DNA from 2 places in the Dermacoccus sp. NHGro5 genome. Region 2 is predicted to be linked to the other one. Evidence: predicted binding sites of a transcription regulator. Region 2 holds the regulator's gene; the other holds the start of a gene.

Region 1 (8,499 bases), on a different contig from region 2:
TCGCGACGTTCCACACCTCGATCGAGCGTTCGCGCGCGCTGCAGCTCGCCCAACCGTTCCTGCGCCCGGCGCTGGAGAAGATCACCGGGCGCATCGCCGTCTCGCGCGCCGCGCGGGACACCGTCGCGCGCCATCTCGGCGGTGACGCCGCGCTCGTGCCGAACGGCGTCTACGTCGACCGGTTCGCGACGGCTCGCCCCGAGGCGCGCTGGCAGGATGGGGGCGAGCGCCCGACGATCGCCTTTCTCGGACGCATGGGGGAGCCGCGCAAGGGCCTGCGCGTTCTGCTCGACGCCGTCCCGCTCATCGCCCGGGCGCACCCCGGGGTGCGCGTCCTCGTCGCGGGGCCGGGTGACGTCGACGCGGCGCGGCGGGAGGTGCCCGCCTCGGCTGAGGGTCACGTCGAGTTCCTCGGGCTGCTCAGCGACGCCGAGAAGGCGTCGTTGCTGGCGTCGTGCGACGCGTATGTCGCGCCCAACATCGGTGGCGAGAGCTTCGGGATCATCCTCATCGAGGCGATGAGCGCCGGCGCCCCCGTCGTCGCCAGCGATCTGGAGGCCTTCGCGCGCGTGCTCGACGACGGCCGCTGCGGCGTCCTCTTCGACACCGGCGACGCGGCGGCGCTGGCGCATGCGGTGACGGGGGTGCTCGCTGACCGCGGTGCGCGTGACGCCCTGTCCCGGGCCGGGAGAGAGCGCGCGCGGCTCTACGATTGGTCGGCCGTCGGGCAGCAGGTCATCTCCGCGTACGAGACGGTCCGCAGTTCGCATGCCGCGGCCGCCGCGGTGGCGGGACGCCGATCATGAGCGGCGTGTGGGCCGACGTCGCCGTCGTCGTCGCGCTGTTGCTCGCGCTCGCCTGGTATCTCAGCTACACCGCAGCGCGCCTCGACCGGCTGCACGCTCGCGTCGAGGGGTCGCTGGCCTCGCTCGACGCGCAGCTCGTGCGCCGCGCCGAGGCCGCGGCCGAGTACGCGCAGGCCACCGCTCTCGACCCGGCGAGCGCGCTGCTGCTCGCCTCGTCGGCGGCCGATTCGCTGCAGGCCGCCGACGGCGCCCTCATCACGGACGACGTGCAACAGGTCGGCGTACCCGTCGAGCGTGCGCAGGCCGAGACGGCGCTGACGCAGACGCTTGCGCTCGTCGTGGGTGACGCGTCGGCGACGGACGGCGCCGCGTCGCGGGCGGAAGCAGCTGGGCGCCGCCCGATCAGCACCGTGCCTGACGTCCCAGGCAGCGCGCCCGCGGAGGGTGACGACGGGGCCCGTCAGCGTCTCGCGGACGCATGCGATCGCGTCGAACTCGCCTACCGATTCCACAACGAGGCCGTACGCGACGTACGTCGCGTACGCGCCAAGGCGATCGTCCGGGCGTTGCACCTGGCTGGACGCACGCAGCTGCCGGAAGAAGTCACGTTTGCCACCCGCGTCCACGGCCTCGGTCGCACCGACGCGTGGCGCTGATTTCTGCCGGAGCAGCCGTGTTCGGGCTGGCGTCGTCGGCCCCATCATGCCGTGGCCGGTAGCTGCCATCGACGATCATCTGTCTCCTTCATGCCCGTCTCGGGGCTAGCGTGGGCTCTCGCGTCGCATCCGCGGCGCCCATCAGAAAGAGGGACGAACACATGAGCTCTGCAGGCTCCGAACAGAACACCGCCGTGGCGACCGACCGCGTCAAGCGCGGCATGGCCGACATGCTCAAGGGCGGCGTCATCATGGACGTCGTCACCCCCGAGCAGGCGAAGATCGCCGAGGACGCAGGAGCCGTCGCCGTCATGGCCCTCGAACGTGTGCCCGCGGACATCCGCGCGCAGGGCGGTGTCTCGCGCATGAGTGATCCCGACATGATCGACGGCATCATCGAGGCCGTGTCGATCCCCGTCATGGCGAAGGCGCGCATCGGGCACTTCGTCGAAGCGCAGGTGCTGCAGGCGCTCGGCGTCGACTACATCGACGAATCGGAGGTGCTCTCGCCCGCCGACTACGCCAACCACATCGACAAGTGGGCCTTCGACGTGCCGTTCGTGTGCGGCGCGACCAACCTCGGTGAGGCGCTGCGACGCATCAACGAGGGCGCCGCGATGATCCGCTCCAAGGGTGAAGCGGGCACCGGCGACGTGTCGAACGCGACGACGCACATGCGCAAGATCCGCGGCGAGATCCGCCGCTTGACGTCGATGGCCGAGGACGAACTCTACGTCGCGGCCAAGGAGATGCAGGCTCCCTACGCCCTCGTGCGTGAGGTCGCCGAGAAGGGCAAGCTGCCCGTCGTCCTGTTCACCGCAGGCGGCATCGCGACGCCCGCCGACGCAGCCATGATGATGCAGCTCGGCGCCGAAGGCGTCTTCGTCGGCTCCGGCATCTTCAAGAGCGGCAACCCCGCCCAACGCGCCGAAGCGATCGTCAAGGCCACCACCTTCTACGACGACCCCGACACCCTTGCCAAGGTCTCCCGCGGCCTCGGCGAAGCCATGGTCGGCCTCAACGTCGACGAGATCCCCGAACCCCACCGCCTGTCCGAACGGGGTTGGTGATAATTCCTCGGCTCGTCTTCCGGTTCGCCGTGTCCGGGGCTCGCAAGCTCGCCCCGGACAATTCTCATTCGGTGCGACAGCACGCGGGACAACGGCTCAGATCCTTCTTTGATCCGCTCGCGGATCAGAGAAGGATCTGAGCCCCCATCATCACCGTCCGTTCCTTGGGGAGGCGGAAGTAGTCGGCGGGGACGGCGGCGTTGTGGCTCATCGCCATGAACAGCAGTTTGCGGAGCTTGGACATGCCGGGGCGGCCTGCGTCGATGAGGCCGATCTCGGAGACGAAGTAGTAGGCGGTGTCGGGGTCGATGTCGACGCCTTGGTCGGCGGCGATGCGCAGGGCGGCGGGCACGTCCTGGTCGTCCTGGAAGCCGTAGCGCAGCGTCAGGTGCGTGATGCGGTCGTAGTCGTTGCCGAGGTGGTCCAGTACGACGGTGTCCTCCGGTGCGATGTGCGGCACGTTGGCGCTCTTCGTCGTCACGATGAAGACGTTCTCGTGGATGACGTGGTTGAAGTTGGCGTTCTCACGCATGGCGAGCGGCGTCGTCGTCCGGTCGGGGTGGAGGAACACGGCGGTGCCGGGGACCTCGCGCAGGTCACCGCAGCGGGCGGAGCGCACGAAGTCGTCGAGGGGGCCTTCGATGTCGTGGCGGCGGCGCGCGACGATGTCGCGGCCCTTCTGCCACGTCAGCATCGACAGGCCGATGCCGCAGGCGATGACGACGGGCAGCCAACCGCCGTGGAACAGTTTCGCGACGTTGGCGGTGAAGAAGATCCCCTCGAACAGGTAGAGGAAGAAGCCGAGGACGACGAGGCGCCACTTGGGCCACTTGAGCGTGCTCTGCGCGTAGACGAGGAACAGTGTCGTCGTCATGAGGAACGTGCCCGTCACGGCGAGGCCGTAGGCGACGGCGAGTTTCTCGGAGCTGCGGAACGCGAGCAGCAGCGTTATGACGCCGATGAACAGCACCCAGTTGACGCCGGGGATGTAGATCTGGCCCTCTTCCTCCTCGCCGGTGTGACGCACCGTCATGCGCGGCAGGTAGCCGGAGCGCTCCGCTTGGCGGGCGACGGAGAACGCGCCGGAGATGACGGCCTGCGAGGCGATGACGGTGGCCGCGGTCGCGAGGATGACGAGGGGGAGCTTGGCCCATTCGGGGGCGAGCAGGAAGAACGGGTTGGAGATGTTCTTCGGGTCGCTGAGGATGAGCGAGCCCTGCCCCATGTAGTTGAGGATGAGGGCGGGGAAGACGAGCACGAACCAGGCGCGCGTGATCGGCGCGCGACCGAAGTGGCCCATGTCGGCGTACAGTGCCTCGGCGCCCGTCACGCACAGGACGATCGAGCCGGCCGCGACGAACGCGATGAAGGGGTGGCCGATGACGAAGCTGCCCGCGTACGTCGGCAGCAGTGCTCGGAAGATCTCCGGGTCGCGGACGATCTGGTTGACGCCGAGCGCGGCGAGGGTGACGAACCAGACGATCATGACGGGGCCGAAGAACTTGCCGACGGCGTCCGTGCCCTTCTGCTGGATGAAGAACAGCGCTGTGATGACGATCGCGCCGATGGGGACGACGTACTCGGTGAGCCCTTCATGCACCGTCTCGAGACCTTCGATGGCCGACATGACGGAGATCGCCGGCGTGATGACGCTGTCGCCGAAGAACAGGGACGCGCCGATGACACCGAGGATCATGACGATGCCCCAGCGTTTGCCGCCCTTGGGCACGCCCTGTCGCACGAGCGCGGCGAGCGCCATGATGCCGCCCTCGCCGTCGTTGTCGGCGCGCAGGACGAACAGGACGTACTTGATCGTCACGATGATGGTGAGTGCCCAGAACATCCAGGAGATGACGCCGTAGATGTCGCTCTCGTTGGCGACGACGGCGTTGTGGTCGACGTTGAAGACGCTCTGCACCGAGTACAGCGGACTGGTGCCGATATCACCGAAGACGACGCCCAGGGCGCCGAGCATGAGCGCGGCCATGCCCTTCTTGGCATGGCCGCCGGGGTTCGACTCGGGGGTGGACGCGCCCTCGCTCGTCACGCTCGCTTCAGTACTCACCCGGAAAGTATGGGGCCACCGCCCCTGCGCGCGCCACACGGGTAGCAGATACGCCTGTGTCATAGGGTCGCGGGCATGGAATCAACGCCACGGACCGTCATCGGGGTGCTCGCGGTGCAGGGCGACGTCGTCGAGCACGTCCGCATGCTGGAGGACGTCGGCGCGCATGCCGTGCGCGTTCGTCGTGCCGCGGATCTTGCGAACGTCGACGCACTCGTCATCCCCGGCGGGGAGTCGACGGTCATGATGCGCCTCATCGCTCAGGGGGACCTCCTCGAACCGCTGCGCGAACGCATCGCCGCGGGGATGCCGGCCTACGGCTCGTGCGCCGGCATGATCCTGCTCGCCGATCGGATCCTCGACGGGACGGCGGGTCAGCAGACGCTCGGCGGGCTCGACGTCACGGTGCGGCGCAACGCGTTCGGTCGTCAGGTCGCCTCGTTCGAGGCGGACGTCACCGTCGACGGCGTGGACGGCGGCCCGGTGCGGGCGGTGTTCATCCGCGCGCCCTGGGTCGAGGAGGTCGGCGCCGGCGTCGAGGTGCTCTCCAGCGTCGCGCTGCCGACGGGCGGTGAGGCCGTCGTCGCCGTGCGTCAGGGCAATCTGCTCGCCACGTCGTTCCACCCGGAGGTGACGAACGACGCGCGCGTCCACGCCCTGTTCGTGCGCATGGTCGAGCACGCTCGCGGATGACGACTGGGGCCGCGGCTCGCGACGGCGCTAGACTGGCCCGCGATCCGAGCGAGCGCGCCCATCTGCCGTCGCGTTCGCCCCGCGCCCCGCATCGGGCGTGTTCGAGCACGGCAGCACGAGCATCCGAGAGGCAGACATGAGCGGTCACTCCAAGTGGGCGACGACGAAGCACAAGAAGGCTGCGATCGACGCCAAGCGCGGCAAGCTGTTCGCGAAGCTGATCAAGAACATCGAGGTCGCGGCCCGCTCCGGCGGCGGTGACCCGACGGGCAACCCGACGCTGTACGACGCCATCCAGAAGGCGAAGAAGTCGTCGGTGCCCAACGACAACATCGACCGCGCCGTCAAGCGCGGCTCCGGCGCCGAGGCCGGTGGCGCCGAGTACCAGGCCCTCACGTACGAGGGCTACGCGCCCGGTGGCGTCGCGCTGCTCATCGAGTGCCTGACGGACAACAAGAACCGCGCCGTCGCCGAGGTCCGCACCGCGTTGCAGAAGAACGGTGGCTCGATGGCGGACTCCGGTTCGGTCGCCTACCTGTTCAACCGCAAGGGCATCGTCATCGTCCCGAAGGCGCAGGGCGACAAGCCCGACACGACGGAGGACGCGCTGCTCGAGATCGTGCTCGAAGCGGGCGCGGAGGACGTCAACGACCTCGGCGAATCTTTCGAGATCGTGTCCGAGGCGGGTGACTTCGTCGGCGTGCGTGAGGCGCTGCAGGCCGCCGGCATCGACTACGACTCGGCCGAGGCGTCGTTCGTGCCGTCGATGGAGGTGCCGCTCGACAAGGACGGCGCGAAGAAGATGTTCCGCGTCATCGAGGCCCTAGAGGACTCGGACGACGTGCAGAACGTCTTCGCCAACGGCCAGGTCTCTGATGAGGTTCTCGCCGAGCTGGACGCCGAGGACTGATCCCGGTCGTTCCGTGAGTGATCGACGGCCGTGCCCCGCGGGGCACGGCCGTCGCGTGCATCGGGTACGGTGGATGCGAACAAGTGTTCTATCGGGTGCGTCGTTCGCACCCGTCGAGGCCGGAGGTGTGACGTGCGGGTGCTCGCTGTCGACCCCGGTCTGACGCGCTGCGGCGTGGGCGTCGTCGCGACGGGCCAGGGCTCGACGTTGCAGATCGTGACGGTGGGGGTCATCCGTACCTCGGCAGACCTACCGTTGCACGAACGCCTCCACGAGTTGCGCGTCGAACTGGACGCCGTGTTCGAGCGCACCCAACCCGATGCGGTCGCCGTCGAGCGGATGTTCGCGCGCCACGACGTCTCGACGATCATGGGCACCGCGCAGGCGTCGGCCGTCCCGATGCTCGCCGCGGCTGAACGCGGCCTGCCGCTCGGGCTGCACACGCCCTCGGAGGTCAAGGCGGCGGTGACGGGCAACGGGCGCGCCGACAAGGCGCAGGTGACGACGATGGTGACGCGCATCCTCGGCCTCGAGGTCGCTCCCAGACCGGCCGACGCCGCCGACGCGCTCGCCCTCGCCATCTGTCATCACTGGCGCGGTGGCGGGTTGGCACGCCGGGGTGCGAGCGCTGACGGAGCGTCGGCAGCGCCGGCCGCCGTCGCGTACCGGCAGGCTGCGGCTGCCGCGGCGCGACGTTCCCGCTCGGCCAGCAAGACATACCGTGACGCCCTCGGCGCCGCGTCCCAGAGCGCGCCTGCCACTCGACCCGCCAACAGGGGAGTTCGCCCATGATCGCCAGCCTCACCGGTGAGGTGCTCACCGCCCGTCTCGACAGCGTCGTCGTCGAGGTCGGTGGCGTGGGTCTGCTCGTCCACACGACGCCGGCAACCGCCGCCGCGGCACGCCCGGGGGAGTCGATGCGCCTCGCGACGTCCCTGGTCGTGCGTGAGGATTCGCTGACACTCTTCGGCTTCGCCGACGACGACGAACGGGCCCTGTTCGAGCAGGTCCAGACGGTCAGTGGCGTGGGGCCGCGTCTCGCCCTCGCGATGCTCGCCGTGCACCCGCCGCAGCAGCTCGCCACCGCGATCGCGGGCGGCGACGTCAGGGCGCTGACGAAGGTGCCCGGCATCGGCAAGAAGGGCGCCGAGCGCATCGTCCTCGAACTGCGGGACAAGGTCGTCTCCGCCAGTGGTGACGGCGGGCAGGCGGCGCCCCAGGCCGTCGTCCCGGCCACTGCGGGTGGCGACCAGGTCGCCGAGGCGCTCATCGGGCTCGGCTGGAGCGCGAAACAGGCCGAGGACGCCGTCGCCAAGGTGGCTGCCCGTCCTGAGGCCGAGGGCGCGAACACGCCCACCGTGCTCCGGCTGGCGCTGCGCGAGCTGGGCCGATGAGCCCGTCCCACTTCGAGGACCACAGCGCCGACGTCTCGCCGCGCCTCGTCGACCCCAACGGCACCGAGGACGAGCAGCAGCTCGAAGCGGCCCTGCGACCGAAGAAGCTGGCCGATTTCCCCGGGCAGCCACGCGTGCGCGAGCAGTTGAGCCTCGTCATCGAGGCGGCCCGGCGCCGAGCGACGCCGCCCGACCACATCCTGTTCTCCGGCCCGCCCGGCCTGGGCAAGACGTCGCTTGCGATGATCGTCGCGAGTGAGCTCGAGGCGCCCATCCGCATCACGAGCGGCCCTGCCATCCAGCACGCCGGTGACCTGGCCGCCATCCTGAGCTCGCTCAACGAGGGGGAGGTGCTCTTCCTCGACGAGATCCACCGCATGGCCCGCCCCGCGGAGGAGATGCTCTACCTCGCGATGGAGGACTTCCGGGTCGACGTCATCGTCGGCAAGGGCCCAGGGGCCACCGCGATCCCCCTCGAACTGCCGCGCTTCACCGTCGTCGGTGCGACGACGCGCGCCGGTCTGCTGCCGGCGCCACTGCGCGACCGCTTCGGCTTCACCGGCCATCTCGACTACTACGACGCGGCCGACCTCGCCGACATCCTCGCCCGCAACGCCGACCTGCTCGGCGTACCCGCGACGCGTGAGGGCATCACCGAGATCGCCGGCCGCTCCCGCGGCACGCCGCGCATCGCCAACCGGCTGCTGCGCCGGGTGCGTGACTACGCGCAGGTGCACGGGCGCCACGTCGTCGACCTGACGTCCGCGCGTGCCGCGCTCGAGCTGTTCGACGTCGACGACGACGGCCTCGATCGCCTCGACCGCGCGGTGCTCGAAGCCCTGTGCCGACGCTTCGGGGGTGGGCCGGTCGGGCTGTCGACGTTGGCCGTCGCCGTCGGTGAAGAA
Region 2 (8,499 bases):
AAGCGTTCGATGTCGGGGCGGCGGATCATCGCCTCGACGTCAGCCCTCAGTTCGACGTCGCGGGCGTGCGCGAGCGCGTCGAGCTGCTGCCACGACGCGACGAACGCGGGGTCGGCCTCGACGTGCTCGGCCATGAGGTCGTACGTGCTCCGCCACCGACCCAGATCGGTCTCGCGCTGGCCATCCGCAGCCTCGTCGGACCACGTCATGGGGGCTTGCATCACACCGTCACTCCCGGCACGGCGAACCCTCAGCGAGGGCCGCCGTCACCTGCGTCGAAGGGGGCATTCGGCGACGCGGAGCCTGCGGCTGCGGCGTCGTCGGTTCTGCCGGTCAGTCTAGCCTGCGACTCACCCTTCGGACGGTGTGCGTCCGGTGGCTCGAGAGGACGTCCGAAGGCGCCGGCGCCCACGCGATGGCGCGGGTACGCGCTTCGCGTGGGCGGTTCGTGGGCCGCTGACGCTGCACTCGTACACCGTCGCGGGACGGGTCGCGGCAGGTCGGTGCGGCTCAGCGCACGACGCGCAGCCTGATCGTCTCCGGCATCGCGCGCAGCTGGTCCAGGACGGCGTCGGGCAGCTGGGAGACGACGTCGGTGACGACGTAGCCGGTGTCCGCGGCGGTGTCGAGCATCTGACCCTCGATGTTGACGCCGTGCTCGGCGAGGATGCCGTTCATGCGCGCCAGCGCACCCGGCACGTTCTTGTGGAAATGCACGATGCGGTGCTGACCCGGGCGCTCGGGCAGGTTGAGCGACGGGAGGTTGACGTTGAGCGTCGTCGAACCACGCTGGACGTAGTCGCGCAGCTTCGCGGCGACGAACCGTCCGATGTCCTCCTGCGCCTCCTCCGTCGAGCCGCCGATGTGCGGCGTCAGCACGACGTTGGGGATGCCCTGCAACGGTGAGTCGAACGGATCGCCCTTCTTCTTGGGCTCGGTCGGGAACACGTCGACCGCCGCACCGGCGATGTGACCGGATTCGAGATGCGTCTTGAGCGCGTCGTAGTCGACGACGAAGCCGCGCGAGAGGTTGAGGAACAACGAGCGCGGGCGCATCGCGGCGAACTGCTCGGCGCCGAAGAAACCGGCGTTGCCGGAGCGCCCGTCGACGTGCAGCGTGATGACCTCGGCGATCGACAGCAGCTCCTCGAGCGACGAGCAGCGTGTCGCGTTGCCGAGGGCGAGCTTGTCGTCGGTGTCGTAGAAGTAGACCTGCAGGCCGAGCATCTCCCCGACGACCGACAGCTGCGAGCCGATGTTGCCGTACCCGACGATGCCGAGCTTGCGGCCGCGGATCTCGTGGCTGCCCTTCGCGTCCTTGTGCCACACCCCGTCGTGCAGCGCGCGGTCCTTCTCGCTGAGGCGACGCGCCATCATGATGATCTCGGCGATGGCGAGTTCAACGACCGAGCGCGTGTTGGAGAACGGTGCGTTGAACACGACGATGCCCCGCCCCGCGGCGTGCGCGAGGTCGATCTGGTTCGTGCCGATGCAGAAGGCCCCGATCGCCTGCAGGTCGGGCGCGTTGTCGAGCACGCGCGCGCTCACCTCGGTCTTGGAGCGGATGCCGAGCAGGTCGACGCCCTGCAGCGCCTCGATCAGCTCGTCCTCGTCCATCGCGCCGACGCGCATGTCGACCTCGAAGCCGGCCTCGCGCAGCAGCGCCTCCCCCAGGGGGTGCACGTTCTCGAGCAGCAGTGCCTTCACGGCCGGTTCCTTTCGCTGGCGGTGACGACGACCTGACGCGTCGCTCACATCATGAGACTTCATCGAGGCGATCGCGGGACGATCCATCTCAGTGGACAAGACGGCAGGCGCCGTCGATGACTCCCGTCACCGGCGACGCCTGCCTTCATGCCTCAGCGAAGCGTCAGCTACAGCCGGAGGTGCTTCCGCAGCCCTCGCACACGTAGCAGCTACCGGCCGGACGCATCTTCGTCCCGCACGTCATGCACATCGGCGCATCCGCGGCGTGACCCTGGAACTTCTCGAGCAGCTCGGTGGAGCTGTGGATCTCGTCGCTCACCTCACGGGCCGAGGCTGCACCCGAGCCCGAGATGACCTCGTCGGCGTGCTCCTCGTCCGACGTCGTCGGAGCTGCCGGCGCAGTGGTACCCGCGCGCTCCTGACGGGCCGGGGCGGCCGTCTGCGAGTTCGACTCCGCGTCGAAGCTCTCGTCGTCGCCCTCGCTCGGAGCGTAGGAACCCGTCTCGAGCTGACGCGCACGCTCGGCCGCGGTGTGGATGCCCATGAACGAGCGCGTGTCGAAGTCGAGGTAGTCCAGCGCCAGGCGGCGGAAGACGTAGTCCATGATCGACTGCGCGATGCGCACGTCGGCGTCGTCCGTCATGCCGGCCGGCTCGAAGCGCAGGTTCGTGAACTTCTCGACGAACGTCTCGAGCGGCACGCCGTACTGCAGGCCGATGGAGACCGCGATCGAGAACGCGTCCATGACACCGGCGAGCGTCGAACCCTGCTTGCCGAACTTGAGGAACAGCTCGCCGAGGTCACCGTTCTCGTACGTGCCGGCGGTGAGGTAGCCCTCCGCGCCGCCGACGGCGAACGACGTCGTCTGCGACGAGCGACGCTTCGGCAGACGCTTGCGGACCGGACGGTACTCGATGACCTTCTCCGCAGCCGGGGTCTCGGTGCTGGTCGCGGCGGGCTCGGACTTCTTCTCCGCCTTGCCGTCGGACAGCGGCTGGCCGACCTTGCAGTTGTCGCGGTAGACCGCGATGGCCTTGAGGCCGAGCTTCCAGCCCTCGAGGTGCACCTCGGCGATATCTTCGACGCTCGCGGTCTCGGGCAGGTTGACCGTCTTCGAGATGGCGCCCGACAGGAACGGCTGGCAGGCGGCCATCATGCGCACGTGGCCCATCGGCGAGATGGCGCGCGCACCCATGGCGCAGTCGAAGATCTCGTAGTGCTCGGGCTTGAGACCGGGCGCGTCGATGACGTGGCCCTTCTCGGCGATGTGCTCGACGATCGCCTCGATCTGCTCGTCCTGGTAGCCCAGCTTCTTCAGTGCACGCGGGATCGTCTGGTTGACGATCTGCATCGAACCGCCACCGACGAGCTTCTTGAACTTGACGAGCGAGAAGTCGGGCTCGATACCCGTCGTGTCGCAGTCCATCATGAAGCCGATCGTGCCGGTCGGGGCGAGGACGGAGGCCTGCGCGTTACGGAAGCCGTTCTTCTCGCCGAGCGTGACGACGTCGGCCCAGGCCTTCGTGGCGAGGGCGTGGATGTCGCTCGCCATCGCACCCACGTCCTTGTGCGACGACAGCTCGTCGTTGGCCGCGCGGTGCTTGCGCATGACGCGGTTGTGCGCCTGGCTGTTCTGGGCGTAGCCGGCGTAGGGGCCGACGACGGCCGCCATCTCCGCGGAGCGCTTGTAGGCGGCACCCGTGAGCAGCGAGGTGATCGAGGCCGCCAGGGCGCGGCCACCGTCGGAGTCGTAACCGTGGCCCGTCGCCATGAGCAGTGCACCGAGGTTGGCGTACCCGATGCCGAGCTGGCGGTAGTCGACGGTCGTCTTGCCGATCGACTCGGTCGGGAAGTCGGCGAAGCAGATCGAGATGTCCATCGCCGTGATGACGAGTTCGACGACCTTGGCGAACGTCGCCGCGTCGAACGTGTCGTCTTCCTTGAGGAACTTCAGCAGGTTGAGCGAGGCGAGGTTGCAGCTCGAGTTGTCGAGCGACATGTACTCCGAGCACGGGTTCGACGCCGTGATACGGCCCGTCTCGGGGTTCGTGTGCCACGCGTTGATCGTGTCGTCGTACTGCACGCCCGGGTCGGCGCACTCCCACGCGGCCTTGTTGATCTTGTCGAACAGCTCACGCGCATCGACGGTCTCGATGACCTCACCGGTGTCGCGGGCGCGCAGACCGAAGCTGCCGCCGTCGACGACCGCCTGCATGAACTCGTCGTTCACACGAACCGAGTTGTTGGCGTTCTGGTACTGCACGGAGACGATGTCGCGGCCACCGAGGTCCATGTCGAACCCGGCGTCACGCAGCGCGCGGATCTTGTTCTCCTCGCGCGCCTTCGTCTCGATGAACTCCTCGATGTCGGGGTGGTCGACGTCGAGGACGACCATCTTGGCCGCGCGACGCGTCGCGCCACCGGACTTGATAGTGCCGGCCGAGGCGTCGGCGCCGCGCATGAAGGAGACCGGGCCGGATGCGGTGCCGCCCGAGGAGAGCAGCTCCTTGGAGGAGCGGATGCGGGAGAGGTTGAGACCGGCGCCCGAGCCGCCCTTGAAGATGAAGCCCTCCTCCTTGTACCAGTTGAGGATCGAATCCATCGAGTCCTCGACCGACAGGATGAAGCACGCGCTGACCTGCTGCGGGCTCGCGGTACCGACGTTGAACCAGACGGGCGAGTTGAACGAGAACACCTGGTGCAGCAGGGCGTAGGTGAGCTCGTGCTCGAAGATCTCCGCGTCCTCGTCGGTAGCGAAGTAGCCGTTGTCGCGCCCGGCCTTGGCATAGGTCAGCACGACGCGGTCGATGAGCTGCTTGAGGGAGCTTTCACGCGCGTCGGTGCCGACGGCGCCACGGAAGTACTTGGTCGTGACGATGGTGGAGGCGTTGAGCGACCAGAAGTCGGGGAACTCGACACCCGACTGCTCGAAGATCGTCTCGCCCGTCTTCCAGTTCTGCTGGAGGACGTCCCGCTTCTCCCAGGTGACCTCGTCGTACGGGTGCACGCCGGGCGTGGTGAAAATGCGTTCGATCGTGACGCCGCCGGTGCGGCGTCCCGTCTTGGCGCGGGCCTTCGTCGTCTCGGTCATGACCGTGAGCCTCCTGGCAGGTGGGGTGAGCTGGTACGTGAGGGTGATCTGGGGGGCGCGCCCTCGGCAGGCGCGCGGGGTCAGGACGCCGAGGCGGCGTACTGACGCAACTCGCTGACCGCCGTCTCGAAGTCCTCGAGCGATTCGAAGGCCTGGTAGACGGAGGCGAAGCGCAGATAGGCGACGTGGTCGAGTTCGCGCAGGGGCCCGAGGATCTCGATGCCCACGTCATGGGCGTCGATCTCGGCGGCGCCCTTCGAGCGGATGGACTCCTCCACCTGCTGGGCGAGAACGGCCAACTGGTCGTCGGTGACCGGGCGGCCCTGGCACGCCTTGCGAACCCCGGACATCACCTTGTCGCGCGAGAATGGCTCGCTGACCCCGGAACGCTTGACGACCGTGAGACTCGCGGTCTCCATCGTCGAGAACCGCTTGCCGCAGTTCGGGCACTGACGGCGCCGCTTGATGCAGGTGCCGTCCTCGCTCGAGCGCGAATCGACGACTCGGGAGTCGGTGTTGCGGCAGAACGGACAGTGCACGTCAAACCTTCCGACGGGGCTGGGACACTCGGGACGACGGCGCTCCACCCCGGGATTCCGGCCTCAGAGCGCAGATGCACATCAGCGGAGGAGAATCAACATCTAGGGGGAAGCGGGGGCCGAGGCCCCACATGTAGAGATATTAGGCCCCTGAGACCCGACGCGCAACAGCACCGAGGCCGCGTCCACTCGCCCTGCGCAACCTCGCGACGACCCCCGCCACTCGTGCGCCGCGGAATCCTGCGCCAGCCGGGGGAAGGCGACTCACGCCCCCTCGAACCCTCGAACCGACGATGGCGATCGTCACACTTCACGGTGCGGGGATGATCACCTTCTGGCCGGCCTGCACCTGCGACGAGCCGAGGTTGCTCTCGTGCTCGATCGCGACGACCGCCTGGTCGTTGCGCACGCCCGGCATCTCACGCGCCGCGATCTGCGAAAGCGTCTCCCCCGCGCGAACGGTGACCTCGTGCCGCTGCGTACCGTCGACACCGCTCGCCATCGCCCGGCCCGCGAGGATGGCACCCGCCACGACGACGAGAGCCACGCACACGGCCGTGAAGCGACGACGGGCGAAACGAACGCTTTGAGAGTTCGTGACCACCTGCACCGCGCCACCCGTGGGCACGAGGTGGAGGTGCGAGCGGGATGCCGCAGCGTCGACCCGCGCCACGCGGCGCACGTCGACACCCGAACCCAGCACGGGCTCACGTCGAACTGCAGTACTCGAAGCAACCATCGGAACCACTCCTTCTCTCGGGACACCCCCGAGGCGCCGCCACACCGTCACCGGTGCGGCTTCCTCACGCGACCCGGTCAGCCCGGAGGGACCGAGCGAACACGCGTGCGATAGAACAACTGTACGACACCCGAACGTGCTTTCGAACGGCGCGCACGGGTTTCTTCGTACACATTTTTGAAAACTGTGTGCGACACCGCGTACTGTGGGTGATGTCAGATACACAAGCACCGCGCACCGACAACCCCGTCATGGCGGGCATTTCCATCCCGCCGGAGGGTGCACGTGTCGCCACCGCGACCACCGACGTGCGACGAGGACCAGGAGGGGTCACACCATGGGTGACGTTCATTCGATGCAGGAGCGCACGCCGGGCAAGCTGACGCCACGCCAGCACAAGGTGCTCACCGTGATCCGACGTTCCGTCGACGAGCGCGGCTACCCCCCGAGCCTGCGTGAGATCGGCGAGGCCGTCGGTCTGACGAGCCCGAGTTCGGTGGCCCATCAGCTCGCCGCACTCGAGCGCAAGGGATACCTGCGCCGCGACCCGAACCGCCCGCGCGCCATGGAGGTCGTCTCCCCCGACTCGGGTGCGGCGACCCGCGGCTACCGCGGCAACGCCGTGTCTGCGCTATCCGAGTCGCAGCACGACGAGACGGGCTCGGGCGACGAGCGACCCACGCCGTCATACGTGCCGGTCGTCGGCCGCATCGCGGCCGGTGGCCCGATCCTCGCCGAACAGGCCGTCGAGGACGTCTTCCCGCTACCGCGTCAGATCGTCGGTGACGGCGAGCTGTTCCTGCTGCGCGTCGTCGGCGACTCGATGATCGATGCGGCCATCTGCGAGGGCGACTGGGTCGTCGTGCGACGCCAGGCCGACGCCGCCAACGGGGAGATCGTCGCGGCACTGCTCGACTCGGAGGCCACGGTCAAGACGCTGCGCCGCAGCGAGGGCAAGACGTGGCTCATGCCCGCGAACGAGGCCTACTCCCCGATCGACGGCGACCACGCGAGCATCATGGGCAAGGTCACGGCCGTCCTGCGCAGCATCTGAGGCGCTGGCCGCGCCGCGCGGATCGGTCCAGCGTGTGGTTGCAACTCGACTCTCAGCCCCTTCTGCGCCCCGACGTTCGACGCCGAGACGTCAGGACGTCGCGAGGTCGAGCCCCAGCGCGTCGCACACGGCGGTGAGGGTCGGGCCGAGGGGTTCGCGCACGACGAGGTCGACCCGCTCCTCGCCACGCATCGCGCCGAGCCCGACGAGGGCGACCGGCTTCTGCTGCTTGAGGGCGGCGAGCACGAACCGGTACCCCGACATCACCTTGAGCGAACTGCCGAGCACGAGCACGCCCCGGCAGCGTTCCACTGCCCGCATCTGCGCCTCCACGACCTCAGGAGCGACGGACTCACCGAACATGACGACGTCCGGCTTCACCGTCGTGGCCGTGCAGCGCAGGCACGCCGGCACGATGACACCGCGCTCCAGCTCGACCGCGACGTCCGCGTCGCCGTCGGCGAGCAGGCGCGCCTGCGTCGGCAGCTGGGGGTTGAGTTCGCGCAGGCGTACCTGGAAGCCACGGCGCCCTTCCCGCGTCCCGCACGCGACGCAGACGACGTGCTCGAGCGACCCATGCAGCTCGGTGACGTCGCGGGCACCGGCACGCGCATGAAGGCCGTCGACTTTCTGCGTCACGAGGTGATCGACGAGGCCGCCACCCTGCAGTCGCGCCAGCGCGACGTGCCCGACGTTCGGTTCCGCCGCGTCGAAGATCTCCCAGCCGACGGCACTGCGCGCCCAGTACCGTTGACGCGCCTCGTGGGTGGCGAGGAACTGTTGGTATGTCATGGGAACCGTGCGGCGCGTGCCGTCGGGGCGCCGGTAGTCGGGGATGCCGGATTCGGTCGAGATGCCGGCGCCGGTGAGGACGAAGAGCCCTCCCGCGCGCACGAAATCGGTCAGTTCCGCGACGCCGCTCATCATCCTGCCCCTCCCATAGGTCTGCGTTCGATTGTCTCAACAATGGATAAGAGCACGTTATTCTTGGTGCATGATCGATGCAGCCGGGCTCCGCGTCATGAAGGCGATCAGCGACGAGGGCAGCTTCACCGCCGCCGCTGCCGCTCTCGGCTATTCTCAGCCGGCCGTGTCGCAGATGGTGCGCCGTCTCGAGGAGAAGACCGGGACGGCTCTAGTGGAGCGCCTCGGCCGCTCGGTGCGGCTGACGGAGGCCGGGCAGGTGCTGGCGCGCACTGCGACGCCCGTCCTCAGTGCCCTCGAGGCCGCCGAGAGTGAGGTCGCCGCCATCGCTGGGTTGCGCGCCGGGCGGGTGCGCCTCATGGCGTTCCCGTCGGCATCGTCAACGCTCGTCCCGCGCGCCCTCGCACTCGTCAAGGAGCGGTTCCCAGACGTCAAGGTCAGCTTC

The links. The regulator LexA, encoded in region 2, represses DNA repair genes until DNA is damaged. The targets are predictions, from matches to a motif close to TCGAACANNTGTTCGA.
Region 1: a site for LexA is predicted at 6,276-6,291, ahead of ruvC (crossover junction endodeoxyribonuclease RuvC). Genes of this name have one in related genera too.

The regions. Positions count from the first base shown of each region.
Region 1 covers NZ_JAGEKQ010000007.1:55,746-64,244, reverse strand. Annotated here, with positions in the region: gene J4Z35_RS04090 (glycosyltransferase family 4 protein) at 1-806, shown strand, start outside; gene J4Z35_RS04085 (hypothetical protein) at 803-1,462, shown strand; gene pdxS (pyridoxal 5'-phosphate synthase lyase subunit PdxS) at 1,624-2,532, shown strand; gene J4Z35_RS04075 (potassium transporter Kup) at 2,657-4,597, opposite strand; gene pdxT (pyridoxal 5'-phosphate synthase glutaminase subunit PdxT) at 4,673-5,290, shown strand; gene J4Z35_RS04065 (YebC/PmpR family DNA-binding transcriptional regulator) at 5,427-6,200, shown strand; gene ruvC (crossover junction endodeoxyribonuclease RuvC) at 6,333-6,992, shown strand; gene ruvA (Holliday junction branch migration protein RuvA) at 6,989-7,594, shown strand; gene ruvB (Holliday junction branch migration DNA helicase RuvB) at 7,591-8,499, shown strand, end outside.
Region 2 covers NZ_JAGEKQ010000026.1:106,398-114,896, reverse strand. Annotated here, with positions in the region: gene J4Z35_RS11520 (AAA family ATPase) at 1-209, opposite strand, end outside; gene serA (phosphoglycerate dehydrogenase) at 511-1,707, opposite strand; gene J4Z35_RS11510 (vitamin B12-dependent ribonucleotide reductase) at 1,871-4,798, opposite strand; gene nrdR (transcriptional regulator NrdR) at 4,879-5,337, opposite strand; gene J4Z35_RS11500 (LysM peptidoglycan-binding domain-containing protein) at 5,648-6,076, opposite strand; gene lexA (transcriptional repressor LexA) at 6,414-7,130, shown strand; gene J4Z35_RS11490 (Sir2 family NAD-dependent protein deacetylase) at 7,221-8,054, opposite strand; gene J4Z35_RS11485 (LysR family transcriptional regulator) at 8,125-8,499, shown strand, end outside.